Regions from separate parts of the Paenibacillus sp. NPDC055715 genome, predicted to be linked through region 2. Evidence: predicted binding sites of a transcription regulator. Region 2 holds the regulator's gene; each other region holds the start of a gene.
What was found. The regulator Rex, encoded in region 2, represses fermentation and respiration genes when NADH is low (regulators of the CRP and FNR family bind a similar motif). The targets are predictions, from matches to a motif close to TTGTGAAATATTTCACAA.
Positions count from the first base shown of each region.

Region 1 (6,406 bases), on a different contig from region 2:
CTCATGGCTGAAGCATTTGGGCTGCGTTCTGTACAGTCTTGATGTTGTCTGCCGGATATTAGAAGATCACAGCTTTGAGAAGCTGTGATCTTTTTTTGTGAAATTTCGGGGTCATTTTCAATGAAATGATTCGTATGCTAAGGTGAATGCGTCAATCAACACTTGATAATGATTATCAATATCTTTATTATATAAAGATAGAATGAAGTTTTGATGAATATCGTGCGTTAAGCCCGTGACTATATATTAGATAAGGGAAAGGAATGATTCGGCATGTTTCGTCTGAAGACGGCTAATCTGGATATTGCTTATGAAGATCGGTTGATTGTGGAGGATCTGAACGTTGAAATACCGCAAGGGAAAATCACAGCATTGGTGGGCGCAAATGGCTCCGGAAAGTCCACCATTCTGAAGACGATGGCTCGCATCATGAATCCTAAAGGCGGCAGCGTTCTGCTCGACGGTAAATCCATTCATAAGCAATCCACTCGGGAGGTAGCGAAGCAGCTGGCTATTTTGCCGCAAAATCCGACTGCACCGGAAGGATTGACTGTGACGGAACTGGTATCTTACGGACGTTTCCCCTATCAAAAAGGCTTTGGTTCTATGAAAGCAGATGATCGTAAAATGGTAGAGTGGGCCATTCAGGTGACAGGAATGAGCGAGTTCCACGATCGCCCGATCGACCAGCTCTCTGGCGGGCAGCGCCAGCGTGCATGGATTGCCATGGCGCTTGCGCAGGATACGGATATTTTGTTTTTGGATGAGCCGACCACCTTTTTGGATATGGCGCATCAATTGGAAGTGTTGCATTTGTTAGAGTATTTGAACACTTCATTCGAACGCACCATTGTCATGGTGGTGCATGATTTGAACCATGCAGCCCGGTACGCCCAGCATATGATCGCGATCAAAAAAGGGAAGGCCGAGGCTGTAGGAACGCCAACCGAGGTCATGTCCCCTGACGTGCTGCGCGAGGTGTTCGGTATTGAAGCGGATATCGTAACAGATCCTCGTACCGGTGTACCGCTGTGTTTTCCATATGCTTTGGCCGGACAACCAGCGGTAAGCCTAGCCGTAAAGGGATTGAATCTGGAAGAGAGTCAATTAGTGGGCTCCGTTTTCGAGCGGCGCGAAGCCAGACCACAGGTAGCAGCAAGAGGATAAAGGAGACCTAATGAATCCACTGGATTATGATCAGTTTGAGCAATTGGCGCGAATAGTGACAGACACACCAGAAGAATGCAGTATACTCCGGGCTCGTGGCAGAATGGCTTGAATCGGATAAGCTTAGTCTGTGATGGAGTATTATGGTGAGTTGCTGCGTGCGAAAGACGGCTTGGCCACAGCCGTTTATTTGGTGAACCAGTTGCGTGGTCTTGTGTTTGCTCAGCAACTGTGCTGTATTTTAAGGACAGAGTACAGCTATTGCTGACCGATCTACAGGATGTGGAGCATTTTGAAGAAGATTATGATGATGTGACGCGGGAGCTGGAGGAAGAGGTATTGTTTTGCGTGTCCAAGAATGTCCGCTTCAAAACGTGAAGAACGCAGACTCGAAGTGGTGGCGTCTCGCTAAAGTATCGAGGGATGTTGGCATGTCCGTTTCGTTTTGGGTAAAATAGATGATGAAATTTAAACCAAGCGAAACAAAGGAGGATGCTATATGTCGGTCTATTCACATCATGCCGTAACCCCAGCGAATCAGGAGGTTCCTCTGAATACCTACACCGGTAAGGTGCTGGTAATCGCGAATACCGCAAGCAAATGTGGACTTACCCCGCAATATGGGGATTTGCAAAAGCTATATGATGAATATAAGGATCGGGGACTGGTTGTATTAGGTTTCCCTTGTAACCAATTTGGCGGTCAGGAGCCGGGCAACAGCGAGGAAGCGGCTGAATTTTGCCAACTGAATTACGGGGTTAATTTCCCGGTGTTCGCTAAAGTGGACGTCAACGGCCCGGATACAGCACCTCTGTTTGAATATTTGAAAAAGCAGCAGCCTGGAGAACAGGAAGACGGTACGATTCAATGGAATTTTACGAAATTCATTGTGAATCGTGAAGGTGTGCCGGTGGGTCGCTTTGAACCCAAGGAATCACCAGAGGCCATGAAAGCTGCCATCGAGCGATTGCTATAATAGCCTCTGCCTAGTCAAAAATATACGTTTAGATTAGGTCGAATTTCCGGCGTTTCTCCGGATTCGGCCTTTTTTGCTTTCAGCATTTTACATTCCATTGATCGTTGCAGTGGCATTTGGAAGCCTGATAAAAAGGCATAATCAAGCCCCATACGGGAAAAACTGAATGTAGCAAAGAGACGTTTTAGCAAACGGCTGACTTTGTATCTTCCCGACTTTAAAAATGTGGACAAATTGTGAATATCATAAAATTTATTGCAATGTGAAAAATGTCACATTATAATAAGCATATAAAGTGAAATAAATCACAATGAGCAATGCCATTACGTGAAACAATTCACAATTATCATACATTGTATGCCCACACCAAGGAGGAATTCAACATGAAAGTAGCAGTTATCGGATGTACACACGCAGGTACGGCAGCCATCGTCAACACAGCCAAATGTTATCCAGATGCCGAAATTACCGTTTACGAGCGTAATGACAATATTTCGTTCTTATCCTGTGGTATTGCGCTGTACGTAGGTGGTGTCGTCAAAGATCCGCACGGCTTGTTTTATTCTTCCCCGGATCAACTGGCTGAATTGGGTGTCAAGACCAAGATGCTTCATGAGGTAACGAGTGTCGATACAGCAGGCAAAACGCTGCAAGCACGCAATCTTCAAACAGGAAAAGAATTTACGGATACCTTTGATAAATTAATTGTAACTACGGGCTCATGGCCTATTATTCCGAAGCTGGAAGGTATTGAGCTTGATCATATTCTTCTCTGCAAAAACTATAATCATTCCAATGACATCATTGAGAAAGCCAAGCATGTGCAGAATATTACAGTTGTCGGGGCCGGATATATCGGTGTTGAGCTGGTGGAAGCTTTTCAAATGAACGGTAAGAACGTAACGCTGATTGACAGCGCTGATCGTATTTTGAATAAATATTTGGACCCGGAATATACAGACCAAATTGAAGATTCCTTGAAGGAACATGGTATCAAGCTGGTGCTGGGAGAAACAGTGAGTCGTTTTGAAGGAAATAACGGTAAGGTGAATAAAGTGGTGACATCCAAAGGAGAATATGAAACAGAACTTGTTATTCTCTGCATCGGCTTCCGTCCTCAAACGGATCTGCTTAAAGGTCAGGTAGACATGCTGCCCAACGGCGCGATCATTGTGGACAATTATATGCAAAGCAGCTGCCCGGACGTATTTGCCGCAGGCGATAGCTGTGCAATCCGCTACAACCCGACAGGTAAAACAGCTTATATTCCATTGGCAACCAACGCTGTTCGTATGGGTACGCTGGTGGCACGCAATTTGGTCCAACCGACCATTGCCTATATGGGAACACAGGGAACCTCGGGTATTAAAATTTATGAAGATAATATTGCAGGAACAGGTATGACGGAAGCGGCAGCAGCGGACGAAGGCATGGCTGTAGAGGCTGTAACCATTGACGACAGCTACCGACCTGAATTTATGCCAACTTCCGAAAAGGTGCTGCTAAAAGTTGTATATGAGCAGGAGACACGGAGAATTGTCGGGGCACAAATTATGTCGAAAGTAGATTTGACCCAATCGATTAATACCCTATCGGTAGCGATTCAAAATCATATGACCATTGATCAGTTGGCCTTTGTCGATTTTTTCTTCCAGCCGCATTACAACAAGCCTTTGAATTTCTTGAATGCAGCGGGTTTGCAAGCATTACCTCCGATATCTGAACGGAAGCCAGTTACCGTATAATTCATTTTGTCTGTGACATTGTTCATAAGTTTGTCAACAATATGAAACGTACAGATGATTCCATATAGTACAATAGAGAGAGCATAAAGATTAGGGGGTAAGTGATTTATGGATTTGTTTTATATCCTTTTTCTTGTAGCCGTGGCGCTGGTAGGACTCGGAGGAGTTATTTGGTTCCTGAGGGCAGTTGAAAAGAAAGAATATAACTAAATCATAGGCACTTAGTGGCACGGTAGATGCAAGAATACACGAAAAACAGTCCTTTATCCAAGGGCTGTTTTTTTAATATTGAACAAAGTGATTTTTTTCACAAACAAAATCAATGATATTAAATAAAATATATGATATTAAATAAAATATATGAGAGAATATTCGAGTAAAAAGATGTTAAAGGAGTGGGATATATGGCAAGTTATAAACCGGGGCAAATTGCCGAAATGACGGTGAAAACAGGAGTGGCCAAAGCGAACAATCCATGGACTGTGGCAGTGGTATTGGGATTTTTGGCAGGTGCATTTATTGCGCTTGGGTTTTTGCTGGATATACGTGTTATCGCAAGCGCGCCCAAAGAATGGGGAAGTATTGCTACCTTTATTGGAGCAGCCGTGTTCCCTGTAGGTCTGGTATTGGTATTGATCGGAGGAGGAGAATTGCTGACCGGTAATATGATGGCTGTCCCTTTAGCGAGATGGGCAGGACGGATCAAGACCGGGGCTATGTTCCGTAATTTGGCGATTATTACGCTTAGTAATTTTGCGGGTGCGTTGTTTGTTGCCTTTTTCTTTGGCCATGTACTGGGTTTAACCGAGACAGGACCTTATTTGGACAAAGTGGTGGATATGGCGGGACACAAGCTGCATGAAAGCTTTTTGCAATCATTTATATCTGGTATTGGATGTAACTGGCTGGTAGCGCTGGCTGTATGGTTGGCGTATAGCACGGATTCGATCGGCGGCAAAATTATGGGGATCTGGTTCCCGACGATGGCCTTTGTAGCTATCGGGTTCCAGCACGTTGTAGCGAATATGTTTCTGATCCCGGCGGCTATTTTTGCAGGCCATTTTTCATGGGCAGATTATATTATGAACTTCATTCCGGTTTGGCTGGGGAATTTGGTGGGAGGAAGCCTGTTTGTAGCTGGGGCTTACTGGTTGGCATATTTGAAAAAGCCTCATACCGCTGTGCATCCTGTGAATGAATCATCTGAGGAACCCTCGTCTACTGCAACAACTCCGTTGAGTGACCATGCCTGATTAAGCTGGGCTTAGAAAATGGGAACAAAGCAAATCCGCCATGGCAGGTCTGGGGGAACGAAACCTGTCATGGCGGATTTTTTTGGGAGTGATCCATGATTGGCATGGAGGATGAGTGTGCTCTCGTCCATAATGCCTTGATCTCTTTTACCCTTGGTATTCAATAATGAAACAGGTAGGATCAAAATATAATAAAGAACATTAGAAATCCGTTTTGCTGTGAGCAGCAAGCGGATTTTTTGATCTTTTTGGACGAATTTGGTTTGGCAAAATCCTTCTCTTGCCATAGGGCATAGCTGTATATATGATAAGAACAGTATAAAATTTGGAAATGGTAACGGAAAGGAGCATCAATACCATGGATCATCGCAACATCGCGCCTCCTGAGGCTGTGTTTCAGCAAGACTTGCAAAGGGGGCATCGAATGACGGAGCGTACGGACGGTATTTTTCCGGCTGTATGTCCGCTGGATTGCCCGGATACGTGCGGGCTCCTGCTTCACAAGGAAGATGGAAAGATCGTCAAGGTGACCGGTAACCCGGATCATCCCATTACAAAAGGGGCTATTTGCAACAAAGTTCGCAATATGACGGAGCGAGTGTATGACCCCGAGCGGGTGCTCTATCCGTTAAAGCGTGTAGGTCCCAAGGGTGAAGGACAGTTTGAGCGAATCAGCTGGGAGGAGGCTGTCGATACCATTACAGGCCGCTTCAAGGAACTGATTCGCACGGACGGCCCGGAATCTATTCTCCCCTACAGCTATTATGGCAATATGGGCGTGTTGAGTGTGGACGGGATGGATCGTCGTTTTTTCAATGCGCTGGGTTCAAGCCAACTGGACCAGACGATTTGCAGCGTTGCTGGGAATGAAGGCTGGGCATCCGTCATGGGTTTTAAGGGCGGCACCAGTCCGGAGGATACAGAGGATGCTGACCTCATTATTGTATGGGGTGGAAATGTCATTAGCACCAATATGCATCAGGTGGTATTGGCCGAGAAGGCACGTAAAAAAGGTGCCAAGGTGATCGTCATTGATGTCCACCGCAACCGGACAGCGCAATGGGCGGATTGGTTCATTCCGCTCTACCCGGGAACGGATACCGCGCTCGCGCTGGGTGTTATGCACGTACTGTTCGAGCAAGGGCTGACGGACGATGAATTTTTGCGCCGCTATACGGTTGGTCATGAGGAACTGCGCGAGCATGTGAAGGCATATACCCCGCAGCGGGTCTCACGCATTACAGGCGTGCCGGAAGCAGATATTA
Region 1 covers NZ_JBSHGA010000006.1:207,061-213,466, reverse strand. The annotation lists gene ACWGOO_RS12565 (LLM class flavin-dependent oxidoreductase) at 1-42, shown strand, start outside; gene ACWGOO_RS12560 (ABC transporter ATP-binding protein) at 274-1,167, shown strand; gene ACWGOO_RS12555 (hypothetical protein) at 1,399-1,545, shown strand; gene ACWGOO_RS12550 (glutathione peroxidase) at 1,667-2,143, shown strand; gene ACWGOO_RS12545 (FAD-dependent oxidoreductase) at 2,527-3,888, shown strand; gene ACWGOO_RS12540 (formate/nitrite transporter family protein) at 4,293-5,141, shown strand; gene ACWGOO_RS12535 (hypothetical protein) at 5,153-5,428, opposite strand; gene ACWGOO_RS12530 (molybdopterin-containing oxidoreductase family protein) at 5,500-6,406, shown strand, end outside.
Region 1: the regulator Rex is predicted to act here: its motif matches at 4,184-4,201, upstream of ACWGOO_RS12540 (formate/nitrite transporter family protein).

Region 2 (6,406 bases):
TCAGTTTCTACGCATCGCATGTTTTGGGGATCTTTGTATGCTAAATTTGTTCCCTTTTTGGATGGTCCCAATCCATTTGGAAAAGCAATGGCTAATATCACAGCACTACCTATAGGCGATCTGCTTGAAGTTATGGCTGTAATGCCAATTGAATGGGGGGTTACTCATGAGGAAATCGCAGCAGTCTCGTATGCTTTAAATAGCCGCAATAGGAATCTCCCCTATTGGCTGAGTCTCCTGCAAGCTAATTTTCCAGTGTGGAAAAGTCATTTCGGAGGGGTGTGATAAAGTATGACAGTCTTCAATATCCAGGTGTACCCTGGCGTTCATCGGCCTGATTCTCCCTATGAGGTACAGTGGTGCAATCCGGCAGGCTTACCCTTTCTTGGGGCAGGCGCACAAGGTGCAGTTTTTCAGCTATCGACAACTACTTGTGTCAAGGTTTATGCTAATGAGTTCGATACTCAGCAGGAGGCTGACTCCCTCCTTAGGGCCTCCTCCGCATCGTTTGTTCCCCAAGTTTACGAGGTCGGTCAAAACTATATCATAATGGAATTTATTCGAGGACAAGGCATTAAAGCGTTTCTTTCTGTCCAGCAATCATTTCCTTCTTTTCTTGCTAAAGGATTGTTAACGATACTTTATGAAATGAAACGAGTTGGATTTACTAGGATTGATACTGCATTGCGCCATGTATACGTTACGCCCGAGGAACAGATCAAGGTGATTGACCATGTGAATTCGTATAAGACAGTCCAACCATATCCGGCAAGAATGCTAAATAGTCTTGCGAATATAGGTTATTTAGCCCCTTTTATTCACTATGTCAAGAGGGAAGACCCAGCGATATACACTGAGTGGAATCAAGCATCTATTATTCCTTAGGATCGAATTGACAATTCAGGACTTATCTTCAGTATTTAAGATGAAAGATTATTTCCAAGCCGAATTTTTATACCGTCCTTGAAGTTTTTATTCCAACACTTTATTTTTCAGTCTAAGTCTTTATTTCCACATAACAGTTAGTTAAGTAGGTAAGAAAAGGCGCTTCGCTGGCTTACAGCCAAGCTCGCGGGGTTGCTAGTTAAAAAGACGCAAATACGAACTTCATCGTATTTACGTCTTTTTTATTTATTTTGATTTTTTAGTCTATTACAGGAACATCATCCCGCCGTCGACCAGAGGAGATTGTCCTGTCATGTAATCGGAATCCGGGCCTGCCAGGAAGGATACAAAGGCGGATACGTCTTCCGGTGTAGAGAGACGGCCAAGAGCAATTTTACTGCCGAATTCTTTGGTTGCATCGCCTGTAGCTTCGCCTTTAGATGCCGTAGCCGCAAAAACCTGATCCCGGTTGGAAACATCGACTTTAAGCGCAAGCGAGCGCCCTCCTGCTTTTGTGATCTCACCAGCAACACTTTGGGCCGTTTCTTCATTCAAATCCACGACTGCCACTGCGAAGCCATCTTGACTGAGGCGTAAAGCAATAGCCCGTCCAATCCCTTGACCTCCACCCGTTACTAATGCAACTTTCCCATCCACTTTACCCATGTTCATGAATCTCCTTTTTGTATAAGTAGTCATGATAACATAGCCACAAAATTATGGGTTACGTTAGTCTGCACCTACAATTAAACCATTTTAAGGAGAAAATTATTATAATCTATGTAATAGACTTCATATTTAACCTGTTTAAAGGAAATTCAAGTAATATAAGCTGAGCTTGAAAGATACATGTGGAGCCACTGCGCAGGCGGATGGTGCTTCCTATCGCTTCCGCCTACTCCGTTTTTATGCACATCTATGATAAACAATACTCAAACAAAAAAATAAACAGACGTAAATACGAAAATAATCGCATTTGCGTCTGTTTAGTCTCACATTCAATTCGAACCGCACATTCTTTCAGGAATACAGTCATTCGAGAATTGCTTATTGAATAGCGATCTAAGTAAAAAATCAGTTCTCTAATTCTTACAAAACTGAAATAGGCTTGGGGTGCTAATTCAAGAGACAAGCGCAGCGGCGTCCGTGCCCCCTACCCCCACCTCCCATGAAAAGAGTGGTTTTTGGAGTGGCATTATGGCGGTTAGCCAGCGAAGTGGGCCATTTGAATCTGAAGAAGCGAAGCGTTCGCCTTTGCTATGGGATTCTTACCTTGAAATGTTTCATATAATCAAAGAATCCCGTAGCAACAGCGATCGTAAGATCAAATGGACTACGCAGCGTTCTGGCGCTCCTAACACTCTCAAACCACCATCAACCACTCCCCACACCAGCTCAGTTATTGGGCAAAGTATACTTTACCCCCACCGATCCCCCATCCGAGAAGCGATAAAAGGTATAGTAATGATGACTGCCGTCGTCGTAAAACAGCTGCCACACATATTGACCGTTAAATACACTTGGCTGAAGACTCACAATATCTACACCCGGAAGCTGCTGCTGGATCATCGCCGTCATTTTTTGCTCGTCGACTCCGTTTTTCAGTAGCTCGGTATGAACACCGCTAGTATCTGCGACAGGTACATTCGGTTGCCCCTCTACTTTTTGAAAAGGGACCCACACTATTATGTTTTCATTCTGAGCGTTTTTCCCCTGAACTACCCAATATACTTGATTCCACACAGACTTCCACGTCTGCGTCGTACTAACCAGACCACCCGATTGCTTGGCCTTTACGATAGCGGCATTTCTCTCAGTCACCTGGTCTTGAGTAACGTAGGAATAATACCAGAAAATGCTGACCAGGATCAGTATGACGGCCAGAATAGCGACGGCTATCCATTTTTTCTTATTTTTCAAACCTGTGCTTCCTCTCTAAGGGGATGTGACACCTGAATTAGCGCGACAGCAGCCCTTCAAAGGCGGCTTGTGCCTCATGCTTGATACGTTCCTCATCCATAGTCAGGCACTCACCGTTTTTCACAACCTGACGACCGTCTACCCATACATGAGCCACGTCTTTGGCGCTTGCAGAGTATACGGCATGAGATATGAGATCCGTACGCGGCAAGAAATGCGCCTGATTCAGATCGAGCGCGATAAAGTCAGCCTTGTTGCCTGCTGCCAGCGCTCCTACCTCTTTCAAGCCAATCGACTTCGCTCCATACTCCGTTGCCAGGCGCAACGCCTCACCCGCAGGAACTGCGGTGGGGTCGCCCGATACTCCCTTGTGAATGAGCGCTGCCAGACGCATTTCTTCAAACATATCCAGGTTATTGTTACTAGCGGGACCGTCTGTTCCGAGAGAGACAGTAACGCCTGCACGCAGCAGGTCGGGCACTCTGGCCACACCACTTGCCAGCTTCAAGTTGCTGCCCGGATTATGTGAAACCGCTACACCACGTTCAGCCAGCAAAGCTATTTCTTCGTCATTCAAATGAACGCCATGGGCAACAAGCGATGGACGGGAGAAAAAGCCCAGCTTATCCAAATGTGCAACCGGACGTAAGCCGTAGTCGCGTACGTTTTGTTCTACTTCGGCAATGGTTTCGGACATATGCGTATGCAACGGTAAGTCCAGATCATGCGCTGCCTGTACGAATTTTTCGATAAACGCAGGCGGGCACGTATACGGCGCATGCGGAGACATCATGGTCGTAATGCGACCGTCTGCTTTTCCATGCCAATTACGCGCAAAGGTCACAGCCTCAGCCAGCTTGATCCGCTGCTCTTCCTCCGAACACAGTCCAATCGCTCCACGCATCAGACTGGCACGAATGCCAGACTCTTCAGCTACACGAGCTACCTCGTCCATATGATCGTACATGTCCAGGAAGGTTGTTGTACCGCCTTTCAACATTTCCAGCACGGACAAGGACGTACCCCAGTACACATCCTTAGACGTAAATTTTGCTTCCATAGGCCACATTTTTTCCTGAAGCCATACTTGAAGAGCCAAATCGTCCCCATACCCACGCAATAGAGACATCGCCGCATGGCCATGTGTATTGATTAGCCCAGGTAAAAACAGCAACCCGTTACCGTCAATCGCTTCTGTCTCTTCATCACCCGCAGGCAGAGTTTCGCCAATGTAAGTGATGCGGCTGTCCTCTACGATCATATAGCCGCGGATTACCCCGGTCTCTGTTCTATTCACGGCAAAAGAACCGTTTTTAATCATCCATTTATTATTTGCTGTCATGTTGCGTACCTTCCTTTCGGTCCTCTAAATAATAAGCGAGGCTTAACAAATCCGTTGTAAAGTCTGTGGCATGTACCCGGATGCTCGCAGGTGTCTTGAGAATGGTGGGTGCAAAATTCAAGATCGCTCCAATGCCATTCTTAATAAGCTTGTCAGCCACATGCTGTGCTTCAAAATCCGGTACGGTAATAATCCCGATCCGAATGTTTTGTTCCTTCACAGTCGCTTCCAGTTCATCCATCGGCTGTACGACCAGCGTATTGATCCTGGTTCCGACTTTATCTGGAACCGCATCAAATACCGCTACAATTTTCATATTGTCTTTTAAATAAGCATTATAATTCGAAAGGGCTTGCCCCAGATTACCTGCTCCGACCAATACCACGTTAATTTGCTGGTCGATTTTCAGGATATGGCGTATTTTCTCGATAAGATAAGTAACGTCATAGCCGATACCCTTACGGCCAAAATCTCCAAAATACGCGAGATCTTTACGGATTTGAGCCGGATTCAGATCCAGTCTCTGTCCCAGCTCCTGGGAAGAGACCGTAGCCACTTCCCGTTTGTACAGTGTATTCAGATAACGTAAATATACGGGTAACCTCCGTACGACAGCCTCTGAAATTTTATCTGATTTCATACTTGCTCCCCCTAATTGTAACAGACATGTTTAGATGTCCGTCCGTTATGCATCTGTCCCCGGGGCGGATTGAAGCCATTCGGCGATGCGGGGCACCATTTGCTCCGTCGGCATATGCTCCATTTTTGGTCCCGGTAACGAGTACAAAAAGTGCTTTCCGTAATAAGATTCGATCACACGCGTATCGTAAACGATAACGACTCCGTGGTCGCTCGCCGTACGTACCAAACGTCCAAATCCCTGTTTGAAGCGAATGACAGCCTGTGGAACAGACAGCTTCATAAAAGGATTTTTCTTCTGCTGCTGGAGCAGCTCACTTTTAGCCTCCAGCAGCGGGTGATTTGGCGGTTGGAACGGCAAGCGGACGATGGCCAGACACGTCAACGCCTTGCCCGGAATATCGACGCCTTCCCAGAAGCTGCTGGTTCCCAGCAACACAGAAGCTTTGGCTTCCTGAAAACGTCGGGTCAGCTTGCTGCGGCTCCCACTGTCCACGCCCTGCCCCAGCACGGTGATGTCACTGGAAGACAGCGCTTCCTTGAGCGGCTCATACACCTGCCGAAGCATACGGTAGGAGGTAAAGAGAACGAGCATCCTCCCCCGCGTCGCTTGAGCAGTCGCGCCTAGCGAGCTGACGAGCATATTTACAAAATGCTCGTCTCCCACACTGCCCTTCACGCTCGGAAAATCCCTTGGGATGACTAACAGCACCTGATCCCTGTAGTTGAAGGGTGACGGAAGCTGCGTAGTCATCAGCCGCCCTTGATCTACGGCCTCCTGCAAGCCGAGTTGATCGGTCATGTACTGAAACGACTTATCCACCGACAAGGTAGCAGACGTCAGAATAATGCTTCTTTTTTTATCAAAAAACATTTCTTTCAGCTGGCGGCTCACATCGACGGGCACCGCATAAAATTGCAGCGACTTGCTGCGGAATTGCCCGCTCGCTTCGAGCCAGTATACGGTCGTTTCATCATCCAGCCGCATGAAAAAGTGCAAGCTTTCCCTAATACCTGCCAAATCCTTGAGCAGTCCCGTAATATCCGTAATGAGGCTGTCAGCCGCATAATCGTCATGCTCTTCCTTCACGTCGAGCATCAGCTTGTCGCCCTTGCGCAAAATTTCGCTCATCGTTACATAAAGCTGATTTTCCAGCGCAGCCGCCTGATCCCACTTGGCAGGCTTGGCCGACGGCTTGAGACGGGAAGAAAACTGCCCTGTTTCGCCCGGTGTCGCATCACTTCGCTCCGGCAGCATGCCAAACAGCTTGTCGCTCAGCAAATCCCAAGTCTCCTTGACTTCCAGCACGAGCGGATACAGCTGATCGATGGTAGAGGCCCATTCCGTCGATTTCTCATGCCCCGACTTTGCCAACTGCTGACGCAGCGAAGGCAATTGGCCGTTCTTACTGTCCTTGAACAACCGGGTCAGCGTATGCACGAGTGTAAAATATTTCATATGCATTCCTAGGTGCTTACCAGCGACTTCCTCCAAATGATGCGCTTCATCAATCACCAGATGCTCATAGCTCGGCAACAGCTGATGACTTGCTTTTACGTCCGTGAACAGTTTGGAATGATTCGTAACGACTACATCGGCTATTCCCGCCTCATGGCGCG
Region 2 covers NZ_JBSHGA010000004.1:168,705-175,110, forward strand. The annotation lists gene ACWGOO_RS09225 (HipA family kinase) at 1-285, shown strand, start outside; gene ACWGOO_RS09230 (serine/threonine protein kinase) at 292-885, shown strand; gene ACWGOO_RS09235 (SDR family oxidoreductase) at 1,153-1,551, opposite strand; gene ACWGOO_RS09240 (cell wall elongation regulator TseB-like domain-containing protein) at 2,281-2,805, opposite strand; gene ACWGOO_RS09245 (amidohydrolase) at 2,843-4,147, opposite strand; gene ACWGOO_RS09250 (redox-sensing transcriptional repressor Rex) at 4,134-4,787, opposite strand; gene dinG (ATP-dependent DNA helicase DinG) at 4,833-6,406, opposite strand, start outside.

Region 3 (6,406 bases), on a different contig from region 2:
TGCAGCGCCATTTCAATCCGTTCGTAGCTGTACTTGTCATGCATGTAGTGAATAACGTTCAAAGTGTTCATGTACAGTTTTGCCAACCATTCCATCATTGGTTTGAAGCGGCTCAGCACTTCCTCGTAATCCAACACTTCACCTGTGATTGCAGGATATTCAGGACCCACTTGAGCACCTGATTTTTCATCCACACCACCGTTGATGGCATACAACAAAGCTTTAGCTAAGTTGGCACGGGCACCAAAGAATTGCATTTGTTTACCGATTTTCATTGCCGATACACAACAAGCGATACCATAATCATCGCCATAAACCGGACGCATCAGATCATCATTTTCGTACTGAATGGAGCTGGTTTCAATGGATACTTTAGCACAATATTTTTTGAAACCTTCAGGCAGTTTTTCCGACCATAGTACAGTCAGGTTTGGCTCCGGTGCAGGTCCCAGATTGTACAGGGTGTGCAAGAAGCGGAAGCTGTTTTTAGTAACCCGAGTTTCTCCAGTAATAGACATACCGCCAATGGATTCAGTTACCCATGTTGGGTCTCCGCTGAACAGTTCGTTATAATCAGGTGTGCGCAGGAATTTAACAATACGCAGTTTCATAACAAAATGATCGACCAATTCTTGTGCTTGCTCTTCTGTCATTGCGCCTTCTTCCAGATCCCGTTGAGTATAGATATCAAGGAAGGAAGATACGCGTCCCAAGGACATTGCTGCACCATTTTGTTCTTTGATCGCTGCTAAATAGCCAAAATACACCCATTGGAAAGCTTCTTTAGCGTTGTTAGCAGGTTTTGAGATGTCAAAACCATGCTCAGCAGCCATTTGTTTCAGCTCGTTCAAAGCGCGAGTCTGCTCGGAAATTTCTTCACGCAGACGAATTACATCTTCTTCCATAGAATCCAATTCAAGGCTTTTTAATTGAGCCTTTTTGTCTTTAATCAGGTAGTCTGCGCCATACAGTGCTACGCGACGGTAGTCACCGATAATGCGGCCACGACCATATGCATCCGGCAAACCAGTGATAATACCCGCTTTACGAGCTGCTTTCATATCATCAGTATAAGCGTCGAATACACCCTGATTATGCGTTTTGCGAATATTAGTGAAGATGTCAACAATGCTTTGCGGTACTTCAAAGCCATAGGCCTTGCAAGCGTCGATCATCATCCGGATTCCACCAAACGGCTGCAAGGAGCGTTTGAATGGAGCGTCTGTTTGTACACCGACAACTTGTTCTTTATCCCGGTCTAGATAACCCGGCTTATGTGAAATAATAGTGGATGGCGTATTCACGTCTACATCAAGCACGCCGCCGTTTGCCAACTCTTTTTTGGTAAGATCGGATACAATATCCCACAGTGCAATTGTGTTGGCGGTAGGGCCAACCAGAAATTCTTCGTTGCCGACATAAGGTAAGATATTGGTTTCAATAAAATCGTTGACGTTAACTTCTTTAGTCCATTTACCTTTTTTAAAACCTCTCCAGCCAGATTGTTGCTCTTGTAATTTTCTCTCAATCACCGACATGTAAATCCCTCCAAATTTTTTGTCTTCCGGACTTGTGATTTTTTTCACAATTAAATAATACTTTAGCCCGGCCTTTTCACCGATGTCTTACGCTCAGTGTCGGGACCTTTCTTACACCCTCATTGTAGAATAATGATAGCGTGTAGTATGTGACAAAAATCACAATAAAGGTGATATTTATCACTTTATTTTCCCCAACTTCACGCCCGTACCTTTATGCTTGCCGTTCATCTTCCTTCCCAAACCAGCACAGGCCCTCTATATAGAGAGCCTGCGTTGGTATTGAACGGGAAAATACTTAGTCACAAGCCTCTTCGTACCTATATATTATTGGTCAAAACGTCCGTAGAAGGCATTGCGGTATACATCAGCCAATTCGGTAACCAGCGGCAGCTTCGGATTCGCAGTTGTACATTGATCCTCAAAAGCGCGATCTGCCAGATAATCCACACGCGATTCAAAATCCTTCGCATCAAAGCCGATTTGCTGGAACGACTCCTCGATACCGAGTGTTTTGTTCAGCTTACGGATTGCTTCAATTAAGCTGTTAACCCCTTCTTCAGTCGTACGAGCAGGCAGTCCCAGTATGCGTGCAATTTCTGCATAACGCTCATCCGCAACAAAGTGCGAATATTTAGGGAACGAAGCAAATTTTGTCGGTTTTTTCGCATTATAGCGAATGACGTGTGGTAACAAAATGGCATTCGTACGGCCGTGGGCTGTATGATATTGTCCGCCCCATTTATGCGCAAGACTATGGTTAATGCCCAGGAACGCATTGGCAAACGCCATCCCTGCCAGTGTGGAAGCATTATGCATTTTTTCACGAGCCAGCTTGTCGCCAGTCAGAGCCGATTGCTCCAGGTATTGGAATACCAGTTGAATGGCTTTAATCGCCAGACCGTCTGTGTAGTCACTAGCCATTACGGACACGTATGCCTCAATGGCATGTGTCAGAACGTCCATACCTGTATCTGCTACAGCTGTTTTAGGCAGCGAATATACAAACACTGGGTCAATAATTGCCACATCAGGGGTCAACTCATAGTCAGCCAGCGGATACTTCGTGTTGCCCTGATTTTTATCTGTAATAACTGCGAACGACGTAACTTCCGAACCTGTACCCGAGGTTGTAGGAATGGCTACAAATTGCGCTTTTTGACCAAGACGTGGGTATTTGTAAATCCGTTTGCGGATATCCATGAATTTTTGTTTCAGATTGTTGAAATCAGTATCTGGGTATTCATAGAACATCCACATGCCTTTAGCCGCATCCATTGGCGAACCGCCGCCCAATGCGATGATGCAATCTGGTTGGAAACGTCTCATCATTTCAGTACCACGTTCTACTGTAACTGTCGATGGATCTGGCTCTACTTCTGAGAACACCTCGATAGCTACCGGTGTTTGGCGCTGGTGCAAATAATGAATGACACGATCCACATATCCGAGTTTCACCATCATAGGGTCTGTGACAATCGCCACACGTGTGATATCAGGCATTTTAGCAAGATACTGCGTCGAATTTTTTTCAAAATAAATTTTGGAAGGTACTTTGAACCATTGCATATTCACCGTCCGCTTCGCCACCCTTTTCACATTAATCAAGTTGACTGCCGATACGTTCGACGAAGTCGAGTTACGCCCGTACGAACCACAACCGAGTGTCAGCGATGGAAGGTTGGTATTGTAGATGTCACCGATCGCACCATGCGTGGAAGGTGCATTTACAATGATACGGCCTGTTTGCAAACGGTTTGCGAACCGGGCGATAACGTCCTCATCATGCGAGTGAATGGCGGACGAGTGACCCATGCCCCCGAATTCTACGACCTCGGCAGCGCGTTGAATACCTTGTTCCGCATTTTTCACTTTGTAGCAAGCCAGTACGGGACTCAATTTTTCTGCGGACAATGGGTATTTCGTTCCTACCCCTTCAATCTCAGCGACCAAAATTTTTGTTCCTGCCGGTACTGTGATGCCGCTCAGTTCAGCGATTTTTACAGCGGACTGTCCGACGATGGCCGGGTTCACTGCACATTTCTCTACATTCATAGCTCCCTGAGTGAGCTTTGCTGCTTCTTCTTTATTTACAAAATAGCAACCGTTAGCGATCATCAATTTTTTCACTTGTTCGAAGATTGACTCTTCGATAATAACCGCTTGCTCGGAAGCACAGATCATACCGTTATCAAAAGATTTGGAGAGGATAAGGTCGTTCACGGCCTGCTTGATGTCTGCTGTTTTTTCAATAAAGCAAGGCACGTTACCTGGGCCTACACCCAGAGCAGGTTTACCGCAGCTATATGCCGCCTTAACCATGCCTGATCCACCAGTTGCCAGAATCAGCGCCACATCCGGGTGATTCATGAGTGAATTTGTCTTATCCATTGATGGAGCTTCAATCCATTGAATACAATTGGCTGGAGCGCCATGTTTGACGGCTGCTTCAAGCAAGACGCGAGCTGCTTCGGCACTACACGATTGAGCGGATGGATGGAAACCGAAAATGATCGGGTTGCGTGTTTTAATAGCAATCAACGCTTTGAACATTGTAGTTGAAGTCGGATTAGTCACTGGAGTGATCCCCATAATGATGCCGACGGGTTCTGCTATTTTTTGAAAACTGTCAAAATCATTGTCTTCAATGACACCGACGGTTTTTTCATTTTTGATGCTATGATAGACATATTCCGTTGCAAACATGTTTTTGGTGATTTTGTCCTCGTACACACCGCGTCCTGTTTCTTCAACAGCCAGCTTCGCCAGGTGCATGTGCTTATCCATCCCTGCGAGCGCCATAGCTTGTACGATTTCGTCAATCTGCTCTTGGTTCATACCCATGAAAGCCTGCTGTGCCCGGTTCCCCCGGTCAATCAACGTTTGAATATACTGCTCAGCGCTTTGTTCTTTTTGGATAACCTCGTTTTTAACAGCCATTTCCCTCATCCTCCTGTTATCTCGTGTACTCTCTCTTGTTCACGCACTGATCGTAACACAGATTCCCAAGATATATTGTGATTTTTTTCACAATATATTTAAAATTTTATGAAGTGATTTTTATCACAAAGTTTGGAATTCTGCCACTTTTACCTCCTCTTCTTGCCCCAAAAACGCACAGCACAGGTATATAATGAATTTGAATTGATCAAGTTGCAGATAAAAACAAAGGAAATAAAGGGGAAATGGACGATGAGAAACCTTGCAAACGTAATAGAAGCCCGCGGCAACACCTGTTGCTTCTCGGAGGCCAGCTTCAACCGGCTGCAAGTGATGATGAAGGATCGGATCATGCCAGAAAGCTCGCATCTGTTCTGGGAAGGAGATCTAGCGGATAAGCTGTTTTATATCAAGCGCGGACGCGTGAAAGTAACAAAAACAACGGATGAGGGTAAGGAACTTATACTATATATGTACCAAAGCGGCGATCTCGTTGGTCAAGCTGATCCATTTTTTGGTACCAAGCATTCCTTTTCTGCTGAAGTTCTGGAGGACAGTGATATCGGTGTTGTCGATCATACGGATGTGGAACTGCTCATCTGCCAGCATTGTGATTTTGCCATTGACTTTATGAAATGGATGGGGTCACACCACCGTATTACCCAGACAAAGTTTCGCGATCTGATGATGTACGGCAAGCCCGGTGCTCTATGCTCCACGCTAATCCGTCTGTGCAACACCTATGGAGAGCCTCACGGCGAACATATCCTTATTCATAAAAAAATTACTCATACCGACCTCTCCAATATGATCGGTGCCACCCGCGAAAGTGTAAACCGGATGCTGAGTGATTTGCGTAAAAAAAATGCAGTCGAATATGATAATGGCATGATCGTCGTAAAGGATTTGGAAATGCTGCAAGGTGTATGTCATTGTGAACTGTGTCCGCGTGAGATTTGCCGGATCTAATAAATAGTTTTTAATGTAAAAGGGAGTGTTTTGAGCCATTTTGGCTATAAAACACTCCCTTAATCTTTTTGCTATCCCCCCCCTAAAGGCGGGCAGTAGCGGAGTGTTCCAGTTGAATCTGAAGAAGCGAAGCGTTCGCCTTTGTATCTGAATTTCAACCCTGTTAGGCGTTCTACAATCAAAAAATTCAGATACAACAGTGATCGTAAGATCCAATAGATCGCGAAGCGGCTAACAACTTGTCAACATCCTTCTCCATTCTTTAGAGCTGGAAGCACAGATAACTTAAATTCCCCATCTCATAGCTTCTGTGGATAACCTTGGCTTTATTCGCCGGATTTCCACTCCCCATGGCAATAAACAACGGCACAAAATGTTCAGCTCTCGGTACAGCTTGACGAGCATACGGAGCTTCGCTTTCATAGCGATCCAAAACCTCCACATCTCCACTCTGTACCTTTTCAATAATCCAGTCATCAAAATCAAGAGCCCAAGGCTCTGTTTTCGTTTCTCCCCATTTGACAATGCGCAGATTATGGACAGTTACACCACTGCCAATGACCAAAATATCCTGTTCACCCAGCCCACGTAGCACTTCACCGATAGCATATTGTGCTTTCAGCGATAGAAACGGATTCACGGAAATCTGAACTACCGGGATATCCGCCTCAGGATACATACGATGCAGAAGTGTCCAGGACCCATGATCCAGCCCTCGCGCCCGGTCCGTTTGTACATCAATACCCTTTTGCTCATATAATTCTTTCAACTTGACCGCCAGCTCCACCGAACCATGCGCTGGATATTTCACCGCATATAGCTCCGGCGGGAAACCGCCAAAATCATAAATCGTATCGTAAACGTCGTCTATCGAACTAATTGTCAATGTCTGCGTCTCCCAATGGGCGGTGAAGATAACAATAGCCTTCGGGCGAATACTCTTTCCAAGCTGCTTCAGA
Region 3 covers NZ_JBSHGA010000024.1:903-7,308, reverse strand. The annotation lists gene pflB (formate C-acetyltransferase) at 1-1,538, opposite strand, end outside; gene adhE (bifunctional acetaldehyde-CoA/alcohol dehydrogenase) at 1,866-4,478, opposite strand; gene ACWGOO_RS21990 (Crp/Fnr family transcriptional regulator) at 4,731-5,447, shown strand; gene ACWGOO_RS21985 (DODA-type extradiol aromatic ring-opening family dioxygenase) at 5,710-6,406, opposite strand, start outside.
Region 3: the regulator Rex is predicted to act here: its motif matches at 4,554-4,571, upstream of adhE (bifunctional acetaldehyde-CoA/alcohol dehydrogenase).